DNA from 3 places in the Paenibacillus sp. 102 genome. Region 3 is predicted to be linked to each of the others. Evidence: riboswitches for the same ligand, from Rfam matches in the RefSeq annotation. Region 3 holds a riboswitch; each other region holds the start of a gene.
What was found. Region 3 has a riboswitch for cyclic di-AMP ahead of kdpA (potassium-transporting ATPase subunit KdpA). Riboswitches for the same ligand answer to the same signal wherever they lie in the genome.
Positions count from the first base shown of each region.

Region 1: another riboswitch for cyclic di-AMP. It lies ahead of AAIE21_RS18210 (APC family permease); the one in region 3 lies ahead of kdpA (potassium-transporting ATPase subunit KdpA).
Region 2: another riboswitch for cyclic di-AMP. It lies ahead of AAIE21_RS16340 (hypothetical protein); the one in region 3 lies ahead of kdpA (potassium-transporting ATPase subunit KdpA).

Region 1 is NZ_JBCGHT010000008.1:146,764-151,614, forward strand. Features, by position in the region: gene AAIE21_RS18210 (APC family permease) at 1-1,808, opposite strand, end outside; cyclic di-AMP (ydaO/yuaA leader) riboswitch at 1,953-2,099, opposite strand; gene AAIE21_RS18215 (bacitracin ABC transporter ATP-binding protein) at 2,242-2,370, shown strand; gene AAIE21_RS18220 (hypothetical protein) at 2,423-2,803, opposite strand; gene panE (2-dehydropantoate 2-reductase) at 3,054-3,986, opposite strand; gene AAIE21_RS18230 (GNAT family N-acetyltransferase) at 4,213-4,758, shown strand.
Region 2 is NZ_JBCGHT010000006.1:214,587-219,437, reverse strand. Features, by position in the region: gene thiO (glycine oxidase ThiO) at 1-509, shown strand, start outside; gene thiS (sulfur carrier protein ThiS) at 717-920, shown strand; gene AAIE21_RS16355 (thiazole synthase) at 923-1,693, shown strand; gene AAIE21_RS16350 (thiazole biosynthesis adenylyltransferase ThiF) at 1,686-2,705, shown strand; gene thiD (bifunctional hydroxymethylpyrimidine kinase/phosphomethylpyrimidine kinase) at 2,722-3,534, shown strand; cyclic di-AMP (ydaO/yuaA leader) riboswitch at 3,764-3,911, shown strand; gene AAIE21_RS16340 (hypothetical protein) at 4,005-4,403, shown strand; gene AAIE21_RS16335 (hypothetical protein) at 4,420-4,662, shown strand.
Region 3 is NZ_JBCGHT010000002.1:120,177-125,027, reverse strand. Features, by position in the region: gene AAIE21_RS06460 (M56 family metallopeptidase) at 1-320, shown strand, start outside; gene AAIE21_RS06455 (cytochrome c biogenesis CcdA family protein) at 376-1,089, shown strand; gene AAIE21_RS06450 (TlpA family protein disulfide reductase) at 1,107-1,661, shown strand; gene AAIE21_RS06445 (prolipoprotein diacylglyceryl transferase family protein) at 1,676-2,359, shown strand; cyclic di-AMP (ydaO/yuaA leader) riboswitch at 2,515-2,657, shown strand; gene kdpA (potassium-transporting ATPase subunit KdpA) at 2,768-4,435, shown strand; gene AAIE21_RS06435 (helix-turn-helix domain-containing protein) at 4,511-4,851, opposite strand, start outside.

The sequences.
Region 1 (4,851 bases), on a different contig from region 3:
GGAACCGTCGTAATAACAACATTTCTCTTATAGAGTAAGAATGCACGAATTAATAAGCTCGACTGGTTATGAAGAATATTGTGCCAGCCTTTCTTAGGAATAAATTGCGGTATTACTACAGTAACTCTGTAATTGGATTCATTTGCTTTATATTGCACTGTATCGATAAACTTTGTTAGCGGTTGAATAATGCTTCTATAGTGGGAATGCAACGTAACAAGCCTTACTTCAGGCTGCCATTTCTTCCACTTCTCTTCAAATTTCTTTTCATCTTCTCTTTCAAATGCAACATATACGGCGATAATTTGATCTGGTGAAAGAGACTTTGCATAATTCAATGAATTTTCTACTACATGAGTCATACCGGCTACGGGAACGATGATTACATTACCTTCGATTGGCACAATTGATTCACAAGTTTTAAGGCTTAACTGATCTCCTACTGCTTCATAGTGTTTTTTAATTCGGTGGAAAACAAAAATAATGACAGGTAAGAAAACAAGCACAGTCCAAACTTGTGCAAATTTAGTTAAAAAGAACATACTCATAACGATAAAACTAATAACGGCACCTGTTAAATTAATCGTTAATTTCAAAATCCATCCTTGAGGCTTTTCACGAATCCATTTAACCACCATCCCAGACTGTGACAACGTAAATGGAATAAACACGCCCACTGCATAAAGCGGAATAAGATGTTCTGTTTGACCTTGAAACGCAATAATTAAAAGAATGGAAGCAATTCCAAGTATGATAATCCCGTTTGAATAACCTAATCGATCGCCTCTAATCGTAAACATCCTTGGAATAAACTTATCTTTCGCAAGATTAACTGCTAATAAAGGAAATGCTGAATAGCCGGTGTTAGCAGCAAGAATTAATATTAAAGCTGTTGTACCTTGTATAAAAAAGTACATAAAATTTCGTCCAAATGTTTGTTCAGCAATTTGAGAAACTACGGTTACTTCTTTACTAGGAGTAATTCCGTAATAATAAGCTAGATAAACAATTCCTGAAAATAAAACGGCCAGTAAAGCCCCCATCGCAAGCAATGTTTTGGCTGCATTGTTAGGAGCTGGATCTTTAAAGTTGGGGATTGCATTCGAAATGGCTTCAACACCTGTTAAAGCAGAACTACCTGATGCAAATGCTCTTAAAAGTAAAAACAAACTAACCCCTGCTACTGGTGTACCAATTGGTGTATGCAAATGAGGCGAAACTTCACCTGTTACAATGTTGTATATTCCTACGCCGATTAATATAAATAGCGCTAAAACAAATAGATAAACAGGATATGCTAAAACAGAAGCCGACTCCGTTACACCTCTTAAGTTCAATATTGTAATACATATTACAAATATAATCGCGATAATGACATTATGCTCATGTAAACTAGGAAAAGCAGATGTAATCGCATCTGTACCTGCCGATACACTTACTGCTACAGTTAAAATATAGTCTACTAATAAGGATCCTCCAGCTATTAACCCTGGATTCACACCTAAATTTTCTTTTGATACTACATATGCTCCCCCGCCATGAGGATACGCAAAAATAATTTGTCTATAAGATAAAATAAGAGCTGTTAACAATACTAATACTCCTATAGCGATAGGAATAGAATACCAAAATGCTACAGCACCAAGTGTAGCTAGGGCAATCAATATTTGTTCTGGACCATATGCCACTGATGATAAAGCATCTGAAGAAAGAATAGCTAATGCTTTCGTTTTGTTAAGTTTTTGCTCTCCTAATTCCGTTGACTTTAACGGTCGACCAATTAAAAATCTCTTTATGGATGAAACCACTGATGTTCACTCTCCAATAATTTTGTACGTTCATTTCTCTGTTAGTTAAATTAACAAACTATTTTTTCAGAAAACAAAAAATGTCTACAAGCCATAACAAATAGACTTGTAGACATTACATTTTTTGTCGCACAAGCTCCACCTTCCTTCTCAATATAACGCTTACGAGGTTAGCTGTCGGATTCGGGCCTATGAGTAGCCCTACCTTTTTTCAAGGATTCACCCCTTGGATTATGCAATAATCCATAAAAACGGGTCCCCCGTACCATGCGGTTTCAGCGATTTAGAAATTTGAAACTGTGGATTATAATACTCCTTTATTTTAAAAAAGTAAACAAAATTTTTAAAAATAAAAAGTTTTCGATGATTATGTATGATATCGTTGCATGGATGAACAGAATATATGTATCAATATAGATTGGGAGGCATTGATTTGTCTAAAGAAAAGAAGCCGCTTTTATCGGATACCTTTTTAGATGAAATTATAATAGAAATTAATAAGTTATATGGAAACACACATGAAGAACGAAATCGTTCACAAGAAAATAAAAGAAATAAGTAAAAAAGTCTGTTTTAAAAAATAAAACAGACTTTTTATTTTAAAACGTCAAAATTTATTGCATATAAATTACTACAAGCATCCATATAGCTAAAGCAGAAATGATTGCGAGTACGATACGAGTAGAAAGTACTCGCACTTCAAAATCTGTCCTTTTTGAAGGTTCAGGATATGCAATAATGTAGATTCCCTTTAAGAGCGAAAGCCATCCAATGAGTGTAACAAATCCTTGCCAATTCAACTCCCATACATGATGTAAAATGACGGTACTTAACCCTAAAAAGATTGATAAAAATCCATACATAATTCCAGATCCTCTACCTTCCACCACTAACCTTTTCAATTCACGTAACACCGATGGACGCACAAAAAGAACACCTGATACAATTAATATGATCCATCCCCAAAATAACCCTAAAAAAGTACTTATAGTCATTACTCTCCCTCCTTTCCAACACATTTATATTTCAAGAGACCCTTCTTTTAGAACTCGCTACTTATTAGAAATAAAATGCCACAATTCAACAAAAAGGTATTATTAAAATCATTTCGCTACCTCATTCAAATACCTTAATTATATCCGGATGATAAATCGTACTCTTCTAACTTTTACTTGCCGAATATAAAAAGGATAGAAAAAGTAATTATACTTTTTCTATCCTTCACTCATTTCGGTACTACAAAAACTATACCGGTTCTTTATTTAAAGTCATTTCTTCATATACTTTTAAGTTTTGATAAACCACTTTTAATAACGTTGCATCGATACAAAATTGTTTTGCTAATTTTAATAAATATCCTTGTAAATGTTCCCCTTCAATGAACGAACCTTTTTCCATATCACGCTGCATAGATGACTTCATAGCATAAGAAATTTTATCAATTGTCTTCATATGTTCCTCAACAATATTTTCCTGAATCGGAGCTCCAAATCCCCTCATGATCTGTGCTGCTTCTTCAAATAAACTTCGAATAAAATCGCGACCACCATTACTTTCGCGAATCGGTCCTATCGGTGCATGCATTAACGTCGTCACACCTGACATTACTGAAATAAATAAATATTTATGCCACATATCTCGCAAAATATGTTCACTTAGAACAAAACTCGCTTTCGTTCCCGTTAATACTTTAGCAATTTTTTTTGCTCTTGCTGAATCATGGTGTTTTATTTCTCCAAATACAAGTCTATCAGCAGCACTAGTGTGTACAACTTCCCCTTCATCGTTTAAAGTTGTCTCTATAAAACATAAGCCACCCATTACGTTTTCCTCACCAAACTCCTGTTGCAAATGTGATAAATGAGCAATACCGTTTAATAATGGGATTATCATTGTATTATCGCCTACAAACGGCTTCAAATCTATTATTGCTTCTTTTAAGTGATATGCTTTTGTTGAAAATAGAATTACATCGAATGGAGAAACGACATCTTCTTTCGTTACTAATTTCGGTTGAAATGAAAAATCCCCATTAGCACTCCGAATTACGAGACCTTTTTCTTCTAATTGCTGTTTTCGTCTACTACGAACGAGAAAAGTAACGTCTTCCCCTTTCTCTACTAAACGGCCCCCAAAATATCCTCCGACTCCACCAGCTCCTAATACTAAAATACGCATACAGAACCCCTCTTTTCCAAACATGAAAATTTTACTTCCTTGTAGCATAACTATATTATACATCTGATCTGTATAATAAACAGAAAATTCAACTTTTTAACAAAAATTAAGGGCTATATACTATATAATATTATTCATTATGATATTAACGAATAGATTAGTCACATTTCAATTTATGTATTATACACTTAGTAAAAACTTGTATAGTTAGAAAGGATGAAAAGAAATGCAATACCCAATGTTCTTATCTAAAAGATTGACAATACGCCCATTTGAATTAGATGATGCTTCTAAAGTGCAAGTATTAGCAGGAGATAAAGAGGTTGCGAAAAATACTACAATTATTCCTCATCCTTATCCAGATGGCTGGGCAAAAGAGTGGATTACCTCCACTCATACAGCTATGGATAATGGAGACAGTTTTCACTTTGCAATGGTTAATGAGCAAAATATGCTCATCGGTTGCATATACCTTTTTATTAATAAAAAACACAATAAGGGAGAACTAGGATACTGGATAGGTAAATCGTATTGGAGTAAAGGATATTGCACAGAAGCTGGGCGAGTTATCGTTAAATATGCATTTGAAGAATTACAGCTCAATCGTATTTTTGCTGATGCTTTCACTAAAAATCCTGCCTCTTCTAAAGTCATGCAAAAATTAGGATTGAAACATGAAGGAACATTTAAACAGAGTTGTTTGTACTGGGGAGTTTATGAAGATACTGTTGTTTATGGTTTAACAAGATCTGATTATAAAAAGAGTAAGTAAGTCAATAACTTCCCCTCTCTTTTGTAGCGAATCGCAATAACCCGAAAGCTTTACTTTCGCTTGTTAGATGTATGAAAGCAGAGATTTTTGATT
Region 2 (4,851 bases), on a different contig from region 3:
GTGAAAAGGTAGTAATCGCTGGTGGTTCATGGAGTACAAAACTGCTTCGTCATTTTGATAAAGAGTGGGGGACATACCCTGTGAAAGGAGAAGTTGTTGCTGTAAAGAGTCGTAAACCACTACTAAAATCTCCTATTTTTCAAGAGCGGTTTTATATCGCGCCAAAACGTGGGGGACGTTATGTAATTGGAGCAACAATGAAGCCTCATACGTTTAACAAATCTGTACAACCAGAAAGCATCACTTCAATACTAGAGCGTGCTTATACAATCTTACCAGCTTTGAAAGAAGCAGAATGGGAAAATGCGTGGGCAGGGTTACGCCCGCAATCTAATCATGAAGTTCCTTATATGGGAGAGCATGAGGAAATAAAAGGGTTATATGCTTGTACGGGTCATTACCGAAACGGAATTTTATTAAGTCCTGTTTCTGGTCAATATATGGCAGATTTAATAGAAGGAAAGCAAGGCAATCATTTGCTAGATTCATTGCTTTCAAAGCCAGTTTAGATAAATGCAAATTGAAAAATGACATAAAACCTTTCTTTTTAGGTGGGAGAGAGCATCCGACCATGCATAGAAGCGGTCAGGTCCTTTTCCTGCCCCATGCCAAATGAAAACAAAGAGAGAAAACGAGAGCAGATTACCTTTTGTTCTTCAAAGCCGTGACTTATACGCTTGAAAAACAAAATGGATTTATAGAAAGGGGATGGAAGCTTGAACTTAAAAATTAATGGTAAGCAAATAGAGGTACCTGGGAGCATTAAGACAGTAGCAGAACTGCTTACGCATTTAGGATTAGATACAAAGATTGTTGTAGTAGAACGTAATACAGATATTTTAACAAAAGAAGACCATCAAAGTGCATCTGTTTTTGATGGAGACCAAATTGAGATTGTAACTTTCGTAGGAGGCGGTTGATTATGTTAAACATTGGACCATTTACATTCAATTCTAGACTTTTATTAGGAACAGGAAAATTTTCAGATTATGATGTGCAAAGAAAAGCAATTGAAGTATCAGAGGCAGAGATTTTAACATTTGCAGTGCGCCGTATGGATATATTTGATGCAGACCAACCGAATTTATTAGAAAAAATTGATGTGAAAAAATATACATTACTACCAAATACAGCAGGAGCGAAAAATGCTGAGGAAGCAGTTCGCATTGCAAAATTAGCAAAAGCTTCAGGGCTTTGTGACATGGTAAAAGTAGAGGTTATTGGTGATGACAGAACGTTATTACCAGATCCAGTTGAGACTTTAAAGGCATCTGAAATGCTTTTAGAAGAAGGGTTTATCGTTCTTCCTTATACATCAGATGATGTTGTATTAGCTCGTAAACTACAAGAACTTGGTGTTCATGCGATTATGCCTGGTGCATCACCAATTGGTTCAGGCCTTGGTATTGTGAACCCATTAAACTTAAGTTTTATTATTGAACAAGCAACTGTACCAGTTATTGTGGATGCAGGGGTAGGTAGCCCAGCTGATGCAGCGTTTGCAATGGAATTAGGAGCAGACGGTGTGCTATTAAATACAGCTGTATCTGGTGCAAAAGACCCTATTAAAATGGCATCCGCAATGAAATTAGGTATTCATGCAGGACGCTTAGGATTTGAAGCAGGACGTATTGCACGTAAGCGCTGCGCGACGGCAAGTAGCCCACTAGAAGGAATGAGTGTAGTTGAATAATCGATATTCTCGCCAAGAGCTATTTTCTCCAATTGGAGAAAAAGGGCAACAAAAGATAGGAGAAAAGCATGTACTAATTATCGGTGCGGGAGCACTTGGTAGTGCGAATGCAGAGATGCTTGTAAGAGCTGGTGTTGGCCGTGTAACAATTGTTGATCGCGATTATATTGATTGGAGTAATTTACAACGTCAGCAGTTATATTGTGAGGAGGATGTGAAAAATAATCTTCCAAAGGCTGTAGCAGCACAAAGACGCTTGCAAGCAATTAATAGCAATGTAATCGTAGAAGCTTTTGTTCAAGATGTAACGGCGGAAGAATTAGAAGAGCTCGTTAAAAATGTTGATGTCATGATTGATGCGACTGATAATTTTGAAACACGTTTTATCGTTAATGATATATCACAAAAGTATTCTATTCCGTGGATTTATGGGGCGTGTGTAGGAAGTTATGGCCTTTCTTATACGATTTTACCAGGAAAGACTCCGTGTCTATCTTGTTTATTACAATCCATCCCGCTTGGCGGAGCGACATGTGATACAGCAGGGATCATTTCACCTGCTGTATCTCTCGTTGTTTCTCACCAAGTAACGGAAACTCTTAAACTTTTAGTAGAGGATTATGAGGCACTTCGGGACGGACTTGTATCGTTTGATGTATGGAAAAATGAATATTCATGTATGAATGTACAAAAACTTCGAAAGCATAATTGTCCTTCATGTGGTGAGGAAGCGGTGTACCCATATTTAAATAAGGATAATACGTCAAAAACTGCGGTTTTATGCGGGAGAAATACAGTTCAAATTAGACCGCCTTATAAAGAACAACTGGATTTTGAACGGTATAAAGAACTGCTGCGCGACCATGTAGCAGAGTTAATGGTAAATCCTTATTTATTATCATTTTCGGTTGAAGGAAAGAGACTAGTTGCGTTTCAGGACGGTCGTGTTCTCGTCCATGGAACGAAAGATATAGTAGAAGCAAAGATAATTTATCATCGTTATTTTGGATAGAAAAAGGGTGAGTGAGATGAAAGTGAATAAAGCTTTAACAATTGCTGGATCTGATAGCGGCGGCGGTGCTGGGATTCAAGCGGATTTAAAAACATTTCAAGAGCTAGGTGTATACGGAATGACAGCTATTACAGCTATTACAGCCCAAAATACACTTGGTGTGCAAGGGGTATATCCAGTTGTACCTCAAGGGATTCAAGAACAATTAAACTCTATTGGTACAGACTTAACACCAGATGCTGTTAAACTTGGTATGTTATTTAGTAGTGAAATCATTAAGGTAGTAGCAGAAAATATTAAAAAGTTTGGCTGGAATAATATTGTATTAGATCCTGTTATGATTGCAAAAGGTGGGGCATCATTATTACAACAAGAAGCTGTGCAGGCATTAAAGGAATATTTATTACCAATTGCAACAGTTGTGACTCCGAATGTACCAGAAGCTGAAGTATTAACTGGAATGGAGATTCACAATATCCAAGATAGTAAAGAAGCTGCAAAAGTATTGCACGAATTAGGGGCCCAGTATGTTCTTATGAAAGGCGGACATGCGGAATATCAAGGTAACGAAGTAATTGATTTACTTTTCGATGGTAAGCAGTTTGTTGAATTTAGAAGCGAGAGAATTGATTCAAAACAAACACATGGTAGCGGTTGTACATTTGCATCTGCTGTAACGGCGGGACTTGCAAAAGGCTACCCAATTGAAGAGGCAGTAGGGGAAGCAAAACAATTTATTAGTATAGCAATTGAAGAGCAATTAAATATTGGAAGTGGTCATGGACCAACGAATCATTTTGCGTACAAACGTCAAGAAAGTCGTACATAAAGTGAAACTTTAATCAGTGGGGGAAACAGGAGCTAATAGGTTCCTGTTTTTTGTCGTTATTTGTCGCGAGGTCGATATATTTGGATTTGCACTGATAAAATTTCATTTACCAATTTATTCTACAGCACTATTGCTAAAAATTCTATCTCTCCTGTTTAACGGTCATATAACTGGTTTTTTTGTTGTTTACTTTTTCCATATTTAGGAGTATTATATCAGCCAGAATCTGTTTTTGGTAACGCTGAGTCCAATTCATTTGGAGCGGAGGAACCAAATTGTGCATCGTCACTAGGGGTGAATCTTTCATGATGAAAGTAGGGCTACTCTCAAAGTCCGAATCCGACAGCTAACTTCGTAAGCGTTTTGGGAGAGGATGGTGCATGGATGGGTACATTGCTTCATCGGTCTGATTAGTATAGGAGAATATCAATCTATATTCGAATTCTTTTATGCTAAGGAGGATGATATACATGGATGAGGAAAAAGAAGTAACGCTCATTTGTGTAGGGGAAGAGGAAAAAGTAAACAGTTTACGAGAATTAGTGCCTTTTCAACAAGATATGATTATTTTTACCACAACTGAACATGTAGCGGCTGAAGTGAGAGCATGTGGATTTGAATCAACGTATTGCTGCAATAAGGAACTAAATATAACAAGTATTTGTAACGGAATAAAAAAAGTAATCTTGCTAGGAGATGAGCTTCCAATCGTTAGCTTTTTTACTGAACGTATTCGTTTTTCTTTTCAAGCGCCTATTACAGTTGTCACAAGAAATAAAAGATATCCAGTCAGGCTCTATCAAACAATAGGAGCTAAATTTGTAGTGTTTACAAACTGTGATAATATTTCTTTTTTATTTTTTGAATAGGGCGGAGGAAGTGAAGATGAAGGTGTTATTACGTGAGGATATAGCAAATCGTTGGGCAGTATCAGTAGATCGAGTTCAAGAATTAGCAATGCAAGATCCAAATTTTCCAAAGCCGTATATAGTATTGCCATCAAAAGATAGTTTGTATTTAGAGCTCGATCTGATTGCGTATGAAAAAATACATGTGGAGTTGACACAAGTGTGCTTTCGTGGTCGGAGTTTACGAACGTTTTTAGCATGTTTTACAAATGGTGAGTGATATTGACAAGCTTATGAATGAGAAAAGAGCGGATTCCAGATGCTGAAATAGTATCTAGAATGATCCGCTCTTTTTTATTATTTCTAAATTAAAAGTTTATTTTAATGAAAAAGAAAGAAAAGACAAGGAAACAGATGATAAAATATTAATCTTAATCAATGTAAGCGTTTAAATGGATAATTCTTTTCT
Region 3 (4,851 bases):
TGATATACGTTCCAGTATTGAAAGGGATGTTACAACGTTATCATACGTATCAGGAGCTATTGGCGGACAAATATACGATGGATCAAATGAAATCATCGTTTGAATTAGGTAGTGCATTGTTAAAATTAATGAAAATAAAAACAACATCTAATCCGTTCATAACAGCGTCGTTTGCAAAGACGGCAATTAATTTGCGTATTGAGCAAATTATTAGTCCGTCATCTATAAAGCTTAGCATGCCGTTACATACAAATTCCGTTTATGTGACAATAGGGCTATTTCTCATTTCGTTTGTACTTATTATTGGAGAGTGCATATAGCCTCTTTTTTTAATATTAAACACTACTGTGTGTAGTGTTTTGTAGGAGGAATAAAATGAACACAGCAGATTTAACGATATGGCTTGTAGTGGGAGCGGGGATACTTTCATTTGTATCACCATGTTCATTGCCGTTATATCCATCTTATTTATCATATATTACAGGTGTTTCCATTCAAGATTTAAAAGAAAACCGCGGTATGATGCAAAAAACAGCACTGATGCACACATTGTTTTTCATCATCGGTTTTTCCATTATATTTTATGCACTAGGTTTATCGGTAAGTTGGATTGGTGTGACCTTTTCATCCAATCAAAGGCTCATCCAACAAATCGGTGGCATCTTTATTATCATCATGGGCTTATTTATGACAGGGCTGATTCAACCGAAATGGCTTATGTCTGAAAAGAAATTTCATTATAAAAGTAAATCAACAGGGTATATTCGTTCTATTTTTGTTGGTATGACGTATGCAGCTGGATGGACACCATGTGTGGGACCAATATTTTCTGCAGTATTAATGCTTGGTGCAACTAATCCAGATGAGGCTCTTCTTTATATTACAGCATATACGCTTGGTTTTGCGGTTCCATTCTTTATCATGGCATTTTTTATAAGTAAGGTAAAATGGATCGTTACATATGCGGGCGTTATGATGAAAATTGGCGGTAGCATGATGGTTTTAACAGGTATTTTACTTTATACGAATCAAATGACGAAAATAACAGCATTCTTTATCAGATTATTTGATGGATTTACAGGATTTTAAAAATAGGGGGAAAGAAAGTGAAAAAATTAATTGCAATTATACTGGCTGGAGCACTTATGTGGGCTGGAGTTAACTTTTATAATTCCAAGCAAGAAGAAAAAGAACGGAAAGCGAAACAAGCAGCACAGCAAGAGAAAGAAGTATTACCTCAAGTAGGATTTAAGGCACCGAAAATTACACTTAAAGGATTAGATGGAAAGCTTTATTCATTAAATGATGCAAAAGGAAAACCGTATATTATTAACTTTTGGGCATCATGGTGTGGTCCATGTGAAATGGAAGCACCAGACTTAGTGCGTCTTTATGATAAATATAAAGGAGAAATCGAAATTTTTGCGGTGAATGCAACGGTCAGTGATCCGGTATCAGAAGCAAAGGCATTTGCGGATCGTTTTGGATTTAAGTTTCCTGTTTTACTAGACATGGATGGAGTAGCTGGGCTTGATTATAAAATTTTTTCATTACCAACAACGTTTTTTGTTGATAAAGATGGCATCATTGTAGAACAAGTGCGCGGAGTATTACCACCGGATCAGTTGGAAAAGAAATTTAAACAATTAATTGAGAAGTAAAAGGGGACCACAGAATGATGGAGTGGATAGTGAAAATACAGCCGATTTCTTCTATAGTGGGAAGTTTATTTGGACTCATGCTCATGAAATTAAAAATGAAAAGTCAAGGTCTTTCATATGAAAGAATGATGAATGTCGTAACAAATGGATTTTTTATCATTATATTAACATGGAAATTCGCACCAGCAATTTTGAATCCAAGGTGGGCTTTTCAATCACCGTGGCAAGCATTATTAGCTGTAGGGAGTGCCCAGCACATTATAGTTGGCTGTTTCATTGCCAGTGGGTACATTGTATGGAAATGCAAAAGGGATAATTTCTCGCTTTCTGTTTTACTAGATATACTTCCATTTGGGATAGGAGGCACTATCATTTTCTATTTTCTATTCCATCAAAAAGTTGGTTTGCAGACAACAATGCCGTGGGGAATGAAACTATATGATTCAAAGTTTTCTTATCATCCTATATATATGTATGAAATCTTTATAGCAATCTGTATAACGGGATGGTTGTGGGTACGAAACGAGAGACTAGGAACTAGAAAATACATAAGTTATTTTCTAATTGTAGAAGGGATTGCTCATATATTCATTTCACTTATAAGTGAACAAGTTCCGTTATTATTTGGTCTATCAATGCAGCAGATACTTATTTTTTGTGTGATTAGTATAGGTATCGTATTGTTCCCGAAAAAATAACCAACAGCAATGTACGAGCGATTGTTCATGCATTGCTGTTTTTAGTGTTTTTATAGATTGTATGAATCGTTTATCTTTTTATTTTATCTTTCTTTACAACTACCATTTAGAGGAGTATATTAACAATCAGAATAGCTCAATGTAGACTTTTCAGCCAAATATAATCGCTTAATCCACTTTAGGAGCGGGGGAACCAAATTTGTGCATTTGTCACTAGGGGTGAATCCTTTTATAGGTAGGGCTACTCTCAAGGTCCGAATCCGACAGCTAACCTCGTCAGCGTTTTGAGAGGGGGGACTTGTGTGTGTAAAAAACACTAGGTGCAACCTGGTGTTTTCTTTTTATTCTCTTTATGGTAAAATATGTAATTTATTTTCAGGTGTAATGAGAACAGAAAGGGGAAAGAGGATGAACTGGCTTACAAGTCTAATTACAATTGGCTTATTCGTAATTGTTGCAAAACCAATGGGAGATTATATATACAATGCTTTTCAACGTAATAGTTCATTTCAAAAAGTATTTGGCTCACTGGAAAAAACCTTATTTAAAGTCGCCGGTATTAAAGGACATAATCAAAGTTGGAAACAATATATATTTTGTTTAATTGGTACAAATTTTTTCTTTATCTTAGTTGTATATTCGATATTTCGATTACAGGGAATTCTTCCGTTAAATCCTGATCATTTTTTAGGATTAGAACCAACATTAGCATTTCATACAGCAATTACATTTATGACAAATGCAAATTTACAACACTATGGCGGAGAAAGTAGTTTATCCTATTTTTCTCAAATGGTGGGTGTAACATTTATGATGTTTGCAGCACCTGCAACTTCAATGGCGATTGGTATCACGTTTATTCGTGTGCTAGCGAGTAAAAGAATAGGAAACTTCTTTGTTGATTTTGTACAATCTATTACAAGAATACTATTGCCGATTTCATTTGTGGCATCGTTGATATTCGTATTATTAGGAACACCACAAACGTTTGATTCAACAGTCATTGTGAAAACGTTAGAAGATGGAATCCAAGCAATTCCTCGTGGCCCGGTAGCGTCTTTACTTTCTATTAAAGAACTTGGTGACAATGGTGGAGGTTTTTTTGGAACAGTTTCTGCGCACCCTTTTGAAAATCCTAATATGATTAGTAACGTGATGCAGATGATGTTACAGATGTTAATTCCGATGGCCTTTCCATTTGTATACGGAAGAATGGTTGGTAATCGGAAGCAAGGTAGAATGTTTTTTGTATCCATGTTAATTCTGTTTATTATTGGATTTTGTACGCTCGCTATATCTGAATTGAAGGGGAATCCTTTGTTAAATCAATTAGGAATAGAAAGTTCCCAGGGAAATATGGAAGGGAAAGAAACGCGTCTGGGCGTTATATCTTCTGCTTTATATGCAACTGTTACAAGTGCCTCTGGAACAGGTGGTGTAAATACAACGCATGATACATTAACACCAATTGGTGGGATGGTCCCACTTGTAAACATGCTTTTAGGTACTGTATTTGGAGGGATTGGACTTGGGTTTATACATGTCGTCATGTATGCGATGATTACCGTATTTGTAGCTGGACTAATGGTGGGACGTACACCGGAATTTCTTAATAAAAAATTAGAGGGAAAAGAAATGAAGTTAATAGCGATTACAATTGTGTCTCAGCCATTACTTATTCTTGGAGCGGCAGCAATTGCATTTTCTACGAATCTAGGAACAGATGCAATTTCTAATCCAGGTTTTCATGGCTTAACACAAGTAATTTATGAATACACGTCGTCTGCTGTCAACAATGGTTCTGGCTTTGAAGGATTAAGGGATAATACACCATTTTGGAATATTTCAACGGGGATTGTTATGTATATTGGTAGATATTTAGGTTTAATTACAATGCTTGCTGTTGCAGTTAGACTCAAAAGGAAAAAGGTTGTACCTGAGACTATAGGGACCTTCCAAACAGATAATCGTTTATTTGGAGGGATTTTACTAGGTACTATATTTATAGTCGGTGCACTAACATTTTCGCCAGTGCTCGTGCTTGGGCCAATCGCCGAATTTCTGACCATATCATAACCATGTTGCTTCAAAAAGAAGGGCAATACATATTATTTATGTATTGCCTTTTTACTGTGTTTTTAGCTGAATGTATTAGAAGATAGGCGGGGTAACTGAAAATAGGACAACTGCATTTTGATTAAAATTATTTATCCACTTATGTTTTAAATACGCTGGTATTTTTACACTATCACCAGTTTCTAATATATACTCTTCTTCATCTAAATACACCGTAATTTTCCCTTCTAAAACAAATGCTAATTCTTCTCCTTTATGCTCTAGAAGATTTTCTGAGGAAGAAGTGTTCGGAGGTACAGTCATAATTGTTGTTGCTAAATTCCCTGTAAAATCTGGTGATAACAATTCATAGGATAAATTATCAATAATCATTTTTTTTCGTTTACTGGACCGCACGATTAAATCATCTGTATTTG